Regions from separate parts of the Nicoliella spurrieriana genome, predicted to be linked through region 1. Evidence: predicted binding sites of a transcription regulator. Region 1 holds the regulator's gene; each other region holds the start of a gene.
The links. Region 1 encodes Rex, which represses fermentation and respiration genes when NADH is low (regulators of the CRP and FNR family bind a similar motif). Its sites were predicted from a motif close to TTGTGAANTANTTCACAA; they were not measured.

Region 1 (4,535 bases):
GTAAGCATTAACCGTGCTTTTTCACCACCGGAAAGGTTCCCCACGACCTTTTCAACGTCGTTTCCGGAAAACAAAAAACTACCTAAAATGGTCCGAATGCGCCCCTCTGATGTGGTGGGATAATCGTCCCAAATTTCATTGAGGACGGTTTTATCACTGTGTAACGACTCCTGCTTTTGATCGTAGTAACCAATCGTAACACCGGTCCCGAAGGTTACCGTACCAGCTAATTTGGGCTGTTGCCCTAGGATGGTTTTAAGGAGCGTCGATTTACCAACCCCGTTGGGACCGATGATCGCAATTGATTGGTGCTTTTTTTCATCAATATTGATGGGACTAGCAATCACATTGCCATCGTAGCCGACCGCTAAGTCACGAACCGTAAGCACAATGTTTCCGCTAGGCTTTGCTGCGGTAAACCGGAACTGAGCAACCTTATTATTGTCGAATGGCTTTTCTAGCTTGTGCATTTTAGCTAGTTGTTTCCGGCGGGCTTGGGCCCGATTAGTGGTCGAAGCCCGCACGATGTTTTTGTCGATAAAATCCTTCATTTTTTTAATTTCGGCTTGTTGCTTTTCATAGGCATGGAGCCGTTCTGCATAACGAGCTTGTTTTTGTTTTACAAAGCTAGTGTAGTCACCCTTGTAGTAGGTCATCGAGCCATTATCTAGGTCATACACTTCATTGACTAGCTTGTCCATAAAGTACCGGTCATGGGAGATGATCAATAGTGCCCCAGGGTAATTTTGGACATACCCCTCAAGCCAGGTAATGGTCTCAACATCTAAATGGTTAGTAGGTTCATCTAGGATCAATAGGTCCCGTTTTTCAAGGAGCAACTTAGCCAGTGCTAATTGAGTTTGTTGACCACCTGATAGTGAGTTAACTGGTTGATCGTAGTACTCTTCACCAAACCCGAATCCATTTAAGACTGCCTTAATTTCAGCTTGATAGCTGTAACCATGGTTAGCAGTAAAATTAGCCTGCATGGTATCGTATGACTTAGTAACTTCGGCGAGCTTATTTGGATCTTGATTCACTTGTTGATCGCTCATTTGTTGTTCGAGGGCGTGCATTTTTCGTTCGGTTTTAATTAACTCGGCGAAAACGCTGAGCATTTCGTCCCAAACATTTTGCTCAGAATGGAGACCGGTGTTTTGTGAAAGGTAGCCAACGGTTAAACCGTTTTTTTCGGTAATGGTGCCGGCATCAACGCTTTCCTCCCCAATGATCATCTTAACGAGAGTTGATTTACCAGCCCCGTTGCGGCCCACTAGTCCAATTCGGGCGTGATTTTCAACATTCATACTAACATTTGTGAAAATTGGCACACCGTCAAATCTTTTGGTAACGTTATTTACTTGTAATATTTGCAAGTCCTCACCCCTTTGTTTTATGGTAATTTATGGATAATTTTATCATAATTTGTGAATAATATGAAATTATGAATCTGATATAATTGATTGATATTTCACAAAGTTACTTTTTGTGATAGAATAATCTGTAAAATGTTTTTTTGAATGCAAATGCCAGGAGGAACGTTAATTATGGCTGAAAATAAAATTCCACGAGCAACCGCAAAACGATTACCGATTTACTATCGATACCTTACCATTCTACATGATTCTAAAGTTGAACGAATTTCCTCAAATAAATTTGCGGATGCAATTCAAGTCGATTCCGCAACCATCCGCAGAGATTTTTCATACTTTGGGGCGCTTGGCAAGCGGGGCTACGGATATGACGTTGATAATCTTTTAAACTTTTTCAAGCGCATTTTGAACGAAGACCGCTTAACTAACGTAGCGTTAGTGGGGGTTGGTAACTTTGGCCAGGCCCTGCTTAATTTTAACTTTCACCGTGATAGCAACGTTAGAATTTCAGCAGCCTTTGATACCAAGGAACGCATGATCAATACGATTCAAAATGGCGTGCCGATCTACTCATATGAAGAAATGATTCAACAACTGCGTGATCAACAAATTAAGGTGGTCATTTTGACCGTTCCATCTAAAGTGGCGCAGGAAGTTTGTGATAATGCAATTAAAGCCGGAGCGGAAGGGTTCCTTAATTTTACGCAGGTCAGACTATCCACGCCGGAAAACGTGACGGTCCAAAACGTGGATTTAACGAATGAATTACAGACGTTAATTTATTTTATTGAACATTATATTAAGTAAGTTTAATGAATACTAGTTTTAAATCAAAATCATCGACGCATCAAAGTTAACCATTTAGAATGTGCATGTAAGTTAATTTACGTGCACATTTTTTAATTCAGTCAAAATGGTTGCAATTAAAATTAAAAACAGATATATTTAAGACAGTGATTAGCACTGATGGACATCAAGTGCTAAAATAAAGTTGTAAATGAACTTGGAGGGATTAATGTGTTAAAGCCATTAGGTGATCGTGTCATCGTTGAAGTTGAGGAAGCAAAGGAAAAAACAGTCGGTGGAATTGTATTAGCAAGTAATGCTAAGGAAAAGCCACAAACCGGGAAGGTTGTTGCTGTTGGGGATGGTCGAGTTCTTGATAACGGCAAGCAAGTTGCACCATCCGTTAAAAAGGGTGACACTGTTTTATTTGATAAGTACTCAGGAACTTCAGTTGACTATGAAGGACAATCCTACTTAGTTTTGCATGATAAAGATTTAGTCGCAGTGATTGACTAATTAATTTAAAATTAAACCATTCAAAATAAAATCTAATTTATGAGGTGAGAATAAATGGCTAAGGAAGTTAAATTTTCAGAAAGTGCTAGAAGATCATTGCTTAATGGAGTAGATAAACTAGCTGATACGGTTAAAACGACATTGGGACCTAAGGGGCGCAATGTGGTTCTTGAAGAAGGTGCCGGAAACCCAAACATTACTAACGATGGGGTTACGATTGCAAAGGCAATTGAATTACCAGACCATTTTGAAAATATGGGTGCTAAATTAGTTGCTGAAGTTGCATCCAAGACTAACGATATTGCTGGTGATGGGACCACGACTGCCACCGTTTTAACCCAGGCAATCGTTAACGAAGGCTTGAAGAACGTTACCGCCGGTGCTAATCCTGTGGGCGTCCGTCGCGGAATTGAAGAAGCTACTAAGGTAGCTGTTAAGGCATTACACAAGATGTCACACGAAGTAAAGAACAAGAATGATATTGCACAAATTGCTTCAATTTCATCCGCTAACAAGCAAGTCGGTTCATTAATTGCCGATGCCATGGAAAAAGTGGGTAACGATGGAGTAATTACGATTGAAGATTCCCGTGGGGTTGATACTAGCCTTGATGTTGTTGAAGGAATGCAATTTGATCGTGGTTACATGTCACAATACATGGTGACCGATAACGATAAGATGGAAGCTAACTTGGATAACCCATACATTTTGATTACTGATAAGAAGATTAATAACATTCAAGACATCTTACCAGTGCTTCAATCAGTGGTTGAACAAGGACGTTCACTATTAATCATTGCTGATGATATTGGTGGAGAAGCATTGCCAACGCTTGTATTGAACAAGATGCGTGGAACCTTTAACGTAGTTGCTGTTAAGGCCCCTGGTTTTGGTGATCGTCGGAAGGACCAATTACAAGATATTGCTACTTTGACTGGGGCGACTTTGATCACTGACGACTTAGGCTTAAACTTAAAGGATGCTACGTTAGACCAATTAGGTCAATCATCAAAGGTTAACGTTACTAAGGATAGTACGACCATCGTCCAAGGTGCTGGTGATAAGGACCAGATTGCCGATCGGGTCAGCGAAATTAAGACGCAAATCGAAAAGACGACTTCTGACTTTGACCGTGATAAGTTAAAGGAACGCCTTGCTAAATTAGCCGGTGGAGTTGCCGTAGTCCGGGTCGGTGCTGCTACCGAAACCGAATTAAAGGAACGTAAGTACAGAATTGAAGATGCATTGAACGCTACCCGGGCCGCCGTTGAAGAAGGTTACGTTCCCGGTGGTGGAACTGCCTACATTAATATTCTTAAGGATATTGATGCCATTAAGGCTGATGGTGATGAAAACACCGGGGTGCAAATTGTTCGGCGGGCGCTTGAAGCACCAGTTAGACAAATTGCTCACAATGCAGGGGTTGATGGTTCCGTAATCGTTGACCACCTCAGAGATCAAAAGCCAGGGGTTGGTTACAACGCTGCTGACGGGACCTACGAAGATATGATCAAGGCTGGTGTGATTGACCCAACCAAGGTTAGTCGTTCAGCATTACAAAATGCCGCTTCCGTTTCAGCACTATTGCTTACGACTGAAGCAGTGGTTGCAAACGAACCAAAGGAAGAAAATAATAACCCATTACCTCCACAACCAGGTATGGGCGGAATGATGTAATTTAATAATGTTTTAACTGAGAGGGCTGCTGTTAAGCGGTTCTCTTTTTGTTTGCTTAAAATAGTTATGAAATATTTAACAAAATGTAGTAAAATTAAGAATTGCATAAACAGTTTTACATTTTCTTAACAAGTACATCAATAAAGTGAGGTCATTTTCATGTGGCGTTATTTAAAACGATTA
Region 2 (4,535 bases), 180 kb from region 1:
GAAACGGGGGACCAGCACTGATGATCACTAAGGTAACGCGTGATAACTTAAATGAGTTCGTTTCGGCCCCATTAACAATCATTGATTTTTGGGCGCCGTGGTGTGGTCCATGTAAGATTATGGACCGCATCATCAAGGACTTAGCAGCTGAATATGGCGATCAGCTTCAGTTTGGTAAGTTTAACGTTGATGATAATCAAGATATTGCCGAACGCTACAAGGTGTTTAGTATTCCCAGCCTAGTCGTCTTTAAGGATGGCAAGGGCGTTGAAAAGGTCTCTGGCATCTTCCCAGAGCCCAAGTTAGCGGAGTTTATCGAACAAAAAATTGCTGAAATTAGTTAATTCACTAATTGACAGTTACTTTAATCAATGATAAGCTTTTGATAAATTAGTTTAGAATAATTTGAATTCCATTTAAGTAGGGCATGGTCTGTGCGTCAGAAAGTCGGTGGTTAATGCGAACCGATCAGGATTATGAATGCGAAATACCGGAATTTGCATGAATTATTAATCGAAATGAGACCCGTTACCGTCTTGAAGTGAGTAGTCAATTGACTATTAATAAGGGTGGTACCACGGTATAAAAGTCGTCCCAATTACATTTAGGTGTAATTGGGACTTTTTGTTTGTCTACATGATAGAAAGGATTTGGATTTTATGAATGAACAGCGACCAAAAATTAGTTTGAAGGAGGGCGTATTAGTCCTGGTGGTGTTACTAGCGATTATGGCAGCCGGCATCATCGGATTGAAAATTAGCCCTGAAGTGCCCATTTTAATCGGCATCATGCTATTGATTTTTTGGGCCAAGTTACGCGGCTTTTCGTGGGATGATATTCACGGAAGTTTCACGATCGGGATTAAAAATGGCATCATCCCGTTATTTATCTTCCTGTTAATCGGAGCCCTTATCGGGGTCTGGATTGCCACGGGCATTATTCCTAGTTTAATGGTATTTGGGTTTAATTTAATTAGCATTCGCTGGTTCTTGCCATCCGTATTTGTGGTGTGTGCACTAGTGGGCTCGATTATCGGAAGTGCCTTTACGATTATTTCAACGCTCGGCATCGCATTCATGGGGATTGGGTTAACGATGGGCATTAATCCAGCCATGGTGGCTGGGGCAATTCTATCCGGGGCTGTCTTCGGGGATAAATCATCCCCATTATCAGCAACCAATAACCTTTCGGCCGCCGTTGCAAATGCTGATTTAATTACTCACATTAGAAATATCATGTGGTCAACGTTACCAGCTAGTGTGGTAGCATTTATTCTATACGCACTAATGAGTCAAGGGAACGGGCATGCTGATTTAGACCGGATCCAAGGAACCGTAATGACGTTGCACCAAAATTTTGCAATTACACCGTGGGCCCTAATTCCAGTGTTATTACTATTCATATGTGCGTGGTCTAAGATTCCCACTATTCCCACGTTATTTATCAACATTGTGGTTTCATCAATTATCGGGATGATTCAAAATCCAGAATTAAACCTGGTTAAATTGAACAACGTGATTCAAAGTGGCTACGTTGCCCATACTAAGAACCCCCAAGTAGACGCATTATTATCCCGAGGTGGGATTGCCGGGATGATGAGCACGATGTCATTGATTTTTGTGGCATTGGCACTCGGGGGCATTTTAATGCACCTGGGCATCGTGGATGCAGTGATTAAACCATTGACCGATCGGCTAAAGTCGGATGGTAATATCATTACGACCGTCATTGCAACCTGTATTGGGGTCAACATCTTTATTGGTGAACAGTACCTGTCGATTATTTTACCAGCGAATGCCTTTAAGAAGACGTTTGCGGAAAATAACCTTGCACTGGTCGCATTGAGTCGGGCACTAGAAGATGGGGGTACCGTAATTAACTATCTAATCCCATGGGGAGTCGCTGGGGCATTTGTTACCAATGCCCTGGGTGTTCCAACCATTCACTACCTGCCATTTGTATTCGTGAGTCTATTTTCACCGGTCTTTTCGATTCTTTCCGCTTACACGGGGATCGGAATTAAGCACATTCACCCGGTTAAAAAGTAACTAAAAAAGAGCTGTCCATTTTTTCAAATGGGCGGCTCTTTTTCAATGGGTTAATTATTTAGTAAAATCAACGACCATCCGGCCAACGATTTTACCATTCTTCATTTCATCAATGATGTCATTAATTTCTGATAACTTTCTAGTTTGCACGATTGGCTTAACCTTTCCTTCGGCACCAAATTGGAAGGTTTCCTTAAGGTCTTCCCGGGTCCCCACTAATGAACCTTCAACATGGATACCATCTAAAACGGTCTTAGCAATGCTTAAGTCCATGTTTCCTTGTGGAAGGGCAACGGCGACTAAATGACCATCAGGACGTAATGCATTGATGGCCTGGTTAAATGCGACCGGAGTAACCGCAGTGATTACTGAAACATGGGCACCACCATCAGTTTTAGCCCGGACTTCTTCGTCCAAGTTTTCATCGCGGTAGTCAAGCCCAACGTTAGCACCAACCTTTTTAGCTTCTTCAAGGTTCTTACCACGAGCGATGGCAACGACGTTTGCACCGAAGACATGGCTAGCGAATTGCACCCCTAGGTTTCCTAAACCACCGGCACCAACGATTTCTACCCATTGACCAGGCTTGGTTTGGCCCACCTTTAAAGCCTTGTACATGGTAACCCCAGCACAGGTAAGTGAAGTGGCTTCCACTGGATCAAGTTCTTCTGGGACCTTCACTGCGTAGTTAGCCTTAACGATGACTTCTTCAGCCATTGCACCATCAGCAGTAAACCCAGCATTTAAAACGTTTCGACAAAGCGTTTCACGACCAGTAAGACAGTATTCACAATGACCACAGCCACTGAAGAACCAAGCGATTGAGACACGGTCGCCGACTTTAAGACTATCAACATCGTCAGCGACTTGAATTACTCGACCGACCCCTTCGTGACCAATGATTCGACCTGGTTGATCACCAAAGTCACCATTAGCAACGTGTAAGTCAGTGTGGCATAACCCACAGTATTCAACTTTAACTAGGGCTTCACCATTCTTAATTGGGCGGAGGGTAACATCTTTAATATCAACGTAACCATCGGGGGTTTGTCTAACAACAGCAGCTTTCATCTATAAGGACCTCTTTTGTATTATTTATAATCTTGTTAATCCATTCACAATATACCACCAAAACTTGCTAAAATAAAGCTAATTCAAGCAAAATTTACCTGTTTTTAGAGTTTAAATTAAATCATTTTTACATTAAATAGGGATAGTGATTGATTAGAACTTTTGAATTATGACGCTAAATTAGTTAACTTCAAATAAAATATACACTTTTAAGTTAGCCGAATTAATTAGAAACTGATTAAATAAGCATTTTAATCATTTAGAAACCATGAAATATTACAAAATATGCAGAAATACACAGCTAAAATGTATATTATTTACTGATTTATAATCAGTATTAACAGCTATCAAGGGGTGCATTGTTACAAAACGATTACATTTTTACAAAATCACCCTGTTTATTTAACATTGACGATATTTACATGTAACAACTAATGGGTAGAATACATCACAGTTAATCAAATCGGATTAGCTGTTTTCATGTAAACGATCCAGAAAACGATATCAAGGAAACGATATCCAGATTATGTTTTATTATAGAAGGAGAGATTTTTATCTTACGGAATAAGAATTTAAAGAGAATTTTAGCTTCAACTACTGTTGCTGCCGGATTATTTGTTGCTGGTGTTGGTGCCGTTAAGGCTGATGCTTCCACTAGAATCACTGTTCAATCAGGTGACACCCTTTGGGCAATCGCTCGTGAATACAATGTTGATTTACAGAGCCTTGAATCCGCAAACAACTTAAATGACAATTCAGTTATTTACGTTGGACAAAGTTTAACCCTACCTGATAACGGAAACACTGCTTCAACTACTAACACGACTGCAAACACTCAATCAGCTGTTCAAACTAGTGGTGCTACTCAATCAAGCTACAACAACCAATCAAACGTAGTTGCTAGCTCAAACAACACTACGACTGCAGCTAGCTCAAACACGACTGCAACCACTGCTGCTACTTCAGGTGACAGTTCCTCTGCTAAGGCATGGATTGCTAACCGTGAATCTGGTGGTTCATACACTGCTACTAACGGTCAATACGTTGGTAAGTACCAATTATCTTCATCATACCTTAACGGTGACTACTCAGCTGCTAACCAAGAAAGAGTTGCTGATTCATACGTAGCTTCACGTTACGGTTCATGGGATGCTGCTAAGGCATTCTGGCAAAGCCACGGTTGGTACTAAGATTTAGGATTAACCATTAATTAAATTAGTAAGACTCTAAACGGCGGATCTGATTCGCCGTTTTTTTTTGTGCAAATAGCTTGTACTCTTACAAAAAGTAAGTTATTATGAAGACACTAATTTAAACAATAAGGAGTTATGAACTATGAAATATGGGATTACCGCTGCGACCGGTCACTTCGGACAAACCGCATTTAAGGAGTTAGCTACATTAGTCCCCGCATCT
Region 3 (4,535 bases), 270 kb from region 1:
CATCTAATAATACGATATAGCTAAGTTGCATCACAATTTCCATGTAATTCTTGGCGGTAAATGCAACCGCAATTAATAAGATCGCACTAAGTAAGCCCAACCAACCGTTGACTGGTTTTGCATTATTAATTGCCAGTACACAGGTTAAACCTAGCGCACCAGCAATAAACGTTACAATACTAATCGTAGTCATCGGGCTACTTAGCGTTAATGCTAAGTTAAATCCTAACCCAAAGAATAATAGAATGTATGATTGGACATTCCAGCCCAACAATTGGCTCCATAGCCACTTACAATAATTCATTCAAAACGCTCCCAACACAATATATAGTACCTAAATAACTAAAAATATCTATATATAGTTATTTTAGTCGACTCGTTCTATTATATCCAAATTAGAATTGATTTCAATCTCGTTAATTAAACGATTGAATCGTAAACGTGTTATTTTTCAATTAGCAAATCCACGAAAGGACCCCTAGCCATAAGCATAAATAAAGGGGATGGCCACCCCATCCCCGTACTAAATTGCCATTCCGATTAAAGCTGCTAAGATTCCTAATAAAGTAGTTAAAATAAAGTATATCCCGGCCCATTGTGGATGTTTAATCTGCAGTTTGACCGTTTCATTCATGAACGTAGAGAACGTAGTATAGCCACCCAGAATCCCACTCCCGATTAGAAATGCGATGGATCCATCAGCAAGGTGGCCAGTTAATAAGCCTAGCAAAAACGCACCGGACACATTGATCACCACGGTAGCCAGCGGAAATTCCTTCCACCCCATGCGATTGCCAATTAATTCAATCATGCCATATCGAATGACCGCTCCAAACGCAGCGGCAAATCCCACAAGTACAATTTTGGTAATCATTATTTTTCACCCGCCTTTGCAATAACGTAATCAGCGAGTTTGACCCCAATTAATGCGAATATATATCCAAAAATCAAACTGATTGAAAGATACCAGAATGAATTAATTAGTGAAATTTTGAGCAGCTTCACAAAATCGACCGTAAACGTTGAAAAAGTAGTAAAGCTACCAATAAACCCCACGGTAATCCCACTTAAAACATCACTCGAAATATTCATCAATAGTGGCAGAGTACTAGCAATAAATGATAGTAAGAACGTCCCAATTAAATTAATTGCAATAATCATTGCAAAGTGTTGATTACCAGATAATAACGTTAACCACTCACGAAGTGCACCGCCTAAGAACCCAAAACAGATAATATAAATAATCCTACGCAACTAAATCGCCTTCCTTAGCTTTATTAATTTATCCTATCATAATTAAGTGATTATGCACTTTAGTTAAGAAATTCACAAAATAAAGTAAAAATATCATTTTTAATTTTTTATTCATGCAACCGGTTGTAATTTGCATAATTATATAAAAACAAATTAATTAATTATTAACATTTGTGAAACCATGAACTATCTTTGCTAATAAATCAACATTCACCCTTGCTTACTAGGTATTCCACTAATGTGATTTTATTCATTTATAAATTGAATTATCGTTATATTTATAAGAAATAATAGTTGATTATTTAACAATAATCATTAGTATTATAAGTGTAATCAAAAGTAACTAACTACTAACTAGTTGGTGTTAATTGGTTATTTCATATCAAATCGTTATTGAAAGCCTGATCATTTGATTGGGTTAAAAAATTTATTATATTTATAAAGGGGATATTTACACATGAAAGCATTAGTATTAACTGGTACTAAACAAATGGAAATCCAAGATTTGGATACTCCAACTCCAAAGCCTGACGAAGTTTTAGTTAAGACCGCATACGCAGGTATCTGTGGTACTGACGACGCATTATACAATGGTCTTCCAGGTTCAGCAGATGCTGTTCCTCCAATTGTTTTAGGACATGAAAACTCAGGGGTTGTTGAAGCCGTTGGTGCTAACGTTACCCAATTTAAGAAGGGTGACCGTGTTGCTGTTGACCCTAACATCTACTACCCTAAGGACAAGTACTTCCGTGTTGACCGTCCACAATTAGCTGAAGACTTATCAGCTGTTGGTGTTACTCGTGATGGTGGTTTGGAAGAATACTTCACTGCTCCTGAATCAGTTGTATACCACGTTCCAGCTAACCTTTCATTAAAGGCTGCTTGTTCTACTGAACCTGTATCATGTGGTGTTCACGGTGTTCGTCGTCTTAACTTACAACCACACTACAAGGCACTTGTTATGGGTGATGGTTACATGGGTCTATTATTCGTTGAATTATTAAAGGCTTACGGTGTTCAACACGTTGACTTAACTGGTCGTCATGATGACAAGTTAGCTGAAGAACAAAAGCTTACTGGTGCAGACCACGTTATCAACACTGAATCTGGTGACATTACTGAAGAATACGACATCGTTATTGAAGCCGTTGGTCGTCCAGAAACTCAAGAAAAGGCAATCGAAGTTGCAGGTAAGGGTGGTCAAATCCTTATGTTTGGTGTTGGTCGTCCAGATCAAACATTCACTGTTAACACTTACGAAGTATTCCAAAAGGAATTAGACATCAAGGGTTCATTCATTAACCCATACTCATTCGATGACTCCCTTGCATTAATGGCAAGTGGCAAAATTGATGTTGAACCACTTATCAAGAACGTTCTTCAACTTAACGAAGTTGTTGGTAAGCTTGATGGTTCTGACAAGCGCCCTGGTAAGTCAGTTGTTGAACTTGACGGTAGCTTGAAATAATTAATTTCTACGGAGGCATATAAAATGGCTTTACAAGATTACTTCACTGGACTTCAACACGTTGGAATCCCATCAAAAGACTTAGATAAAACAATTGCGTTTTACAAGAAGTTAGGCTTTGAAGAAGCTGGTTTGTTCCATAATGGTGAAAACCGTTGTGCGTTCATGAGATACAACAACTTAACCATTGAAACTTGGGAAGGTGACCCCGTTACTATGAAGAACGGTGCCATTAACCACTTTTCAATGAACTGTACTGACGTTGACAAGGCTTTCGAAGCTGCTAAGGCTGAAGGCTTTGACATGGTCAACGATGAAATCCAATCCATCCCTTCATTCTGGGATAATGGAATTCGGTTCTTTAACATCTTAGGACCAAACCATGAAACGATTGAATTCTGTCAAATTGTCTAGTTAAGACTTAAAAATAACCACGATGATTAAATCATCGTGGTTATTTTTTTATCTTTAGTAGTAAAAAAGCTTTGATCCTAAGAATTAGAATCAAGGCTTTTTTTAAATTTATTTAACTGCTTTAACGTAACTCTTATTAGATGTAAAGTGAGTCCCATTTGCACCCATTGCAATGGTCTTAGTCCCCCGTTGTTTAAACGATTTAACTGCAACCTTTGCGCCCTTCTTAAGGTGCTTAATCCGTTGATTAGCACTGTCATAAATGTAAATTCCATTCTTAGCAGTTACCTGAACCATCTTAACGTTCTTTGAAGAGTGGTAAACTTTTGTATTAATCTTTGGCTTTAACACCTTAATCGTAGTCGTTTTTTGCTTACTGATTGAGTGTTTATTAGCGGTCGTCAAGCTATTAGTCGTACTGTCACTAAATTTAGTGCTGGAACTAGCACTAGCAGCTACACTGGACTTTACGCTAGTTGAACTAGCGCTAGCACTTGAACTTGCGCTACTACTAGTTACTGAACTAGTACTGCTGCCATTCGAGGATGCAGAACTAACGCTACTACTAGCGCTAGAGGTGACATTAGATGAACTAGCAACGCTTGCTGATGAAACGATCGATGAGCCGACCGAATTAGCAGATGAAGCAGCACTACTGGAAACGGATTGCGAACTGCTTGCAGTGGAACCGCTGGCACCACTACCGACCCAAAATGACATTGATTTTCCACCATCTGGAATTACAGATGCATCAACATTTTGATTCAATGCCGTACTATGATAACTATCAGTAAATTGCCATAACCCATAAGTATATGATGGATTGGGTTCCCCCGCTCCGTATGATGCAACCCATAATGTATCATAATCGTCCTTAGCGTCACCAATGGTATTACTCATGAAGTAAAGGCCACTATAAAGCACAATTGGCCTAGTGGTCAAAGTCCGCATCTCATCAGCCCAAGCAGAAGTTGCTGAATTCAATGTGCTCGTACTCATCCCATTGGTTTGTTCAAGATCATTTACGTAGAACCGGGCGTTTGGCACCCGATTATAAAGTGTCTGCGCTTCCCCCTGGGCCTGTGCAACGGAGTTATATAAACTATAACTATAAACCCCGTATGGCACATTATACTTATCTAACAACTTAATGTTATTTTGATAAACTTTATCAGCATAGTTACTACCATACTGAACCCGGATAATTACAAAGCTAGCTTCCTTCTTTAATTGTTGAACTTGAGAATCAGTCATCGTCTTTTGCCATTCTGATAAATCATAGGCTGGATTCATCGAAACAGCAGCTTTAACGGTGGGATTTGGTTTTCCTAATGTCGCAACATTAACAATTCCTAAAGTAACGATTCCAGTGGATAATACCAGTCCCGCTTTCGTTAGT

Region 2: a site for Rex is predicted at 3,152-3,169, ahead of adhP (alcohol dehydrogenase AdhP). Genes of this name have one in related genera too.
Region 3: a site for Rex is predicted at 1,546-1,563, ahead of MOO44_RS03340 (zinc-dependent alcohol dehydrogenase family protein). Genes of this name have one in related genera too.

Annotation. Positions count from the first base shown of each region.
Region 1 covers NZ_CP093361.1:108,303-112,837, reverse strand. Annotated here, with positions in the region: gene MOO44_RS02115 (ABC-F family ATP-binding cassette domain-containing protein) at 1-1,376, opposite strand, end outside; gene MOO44_RS02110 (redox-sensing transcriptional repressor Rex) at 1,548-2,180, shown strand; gene groES (co-chaperone GroES) at 2,391-2,675, shown strand; gene groL (chaperonin GroEL) at 2,730-4,352, shown strand; partial or broken gene MOO44_RS02095 (APC family permease) at 4,512-4,535, shown strand, end outside.
Region 2 covers NZ_CP093361.1:284,355-288,889, reverse strand. Annotated here, with positions in the region: gene MOO44_RS02955 (TerC family protein) at 1-31, shown strand, start outside; gene trxA (thioredoxin) at 21-344, shown strand; gene nhaC (Na+/H+ antiporter NhaC) at 660-2,048, shown strand; gene adhP (alcohol dehydrogenase AdhP) at 2,103-3,119, opposite strand; gene apf (aggregation-promoting factor) at 3,587-4,309, shown strand; gene MOO44_RS02930 (SDR family oxidoreductase) at 4,455-4,535, shown strand, end outside.
Region 3 covers NZ_CP093361.1:375,316-379,850, forward strand. Annotated here, with positions in the region: gene pnuC (nicotinamide riboside transporter PnuC) at 1-304, opposite strand, end outside; gene MOO44_RS03330 (fluoride efflux transporter FluC) at 524-874, opposite strand; gene MOO44_RS03335 (fluoride efflux transporter FluC) at 874-1,254, opposite strand; gene MOO44_RS03340 (zinc-dependent alcohol dehydrogenase family protein) at 1,712-2,722, shown strand; gene MOO44_RS03345 (VOC family protein) at 2,747-3,136, shown strand; gene MOO44_RS03350 (GH25 family lysozyme) at 3,245-4,535, opposite strand, start outside.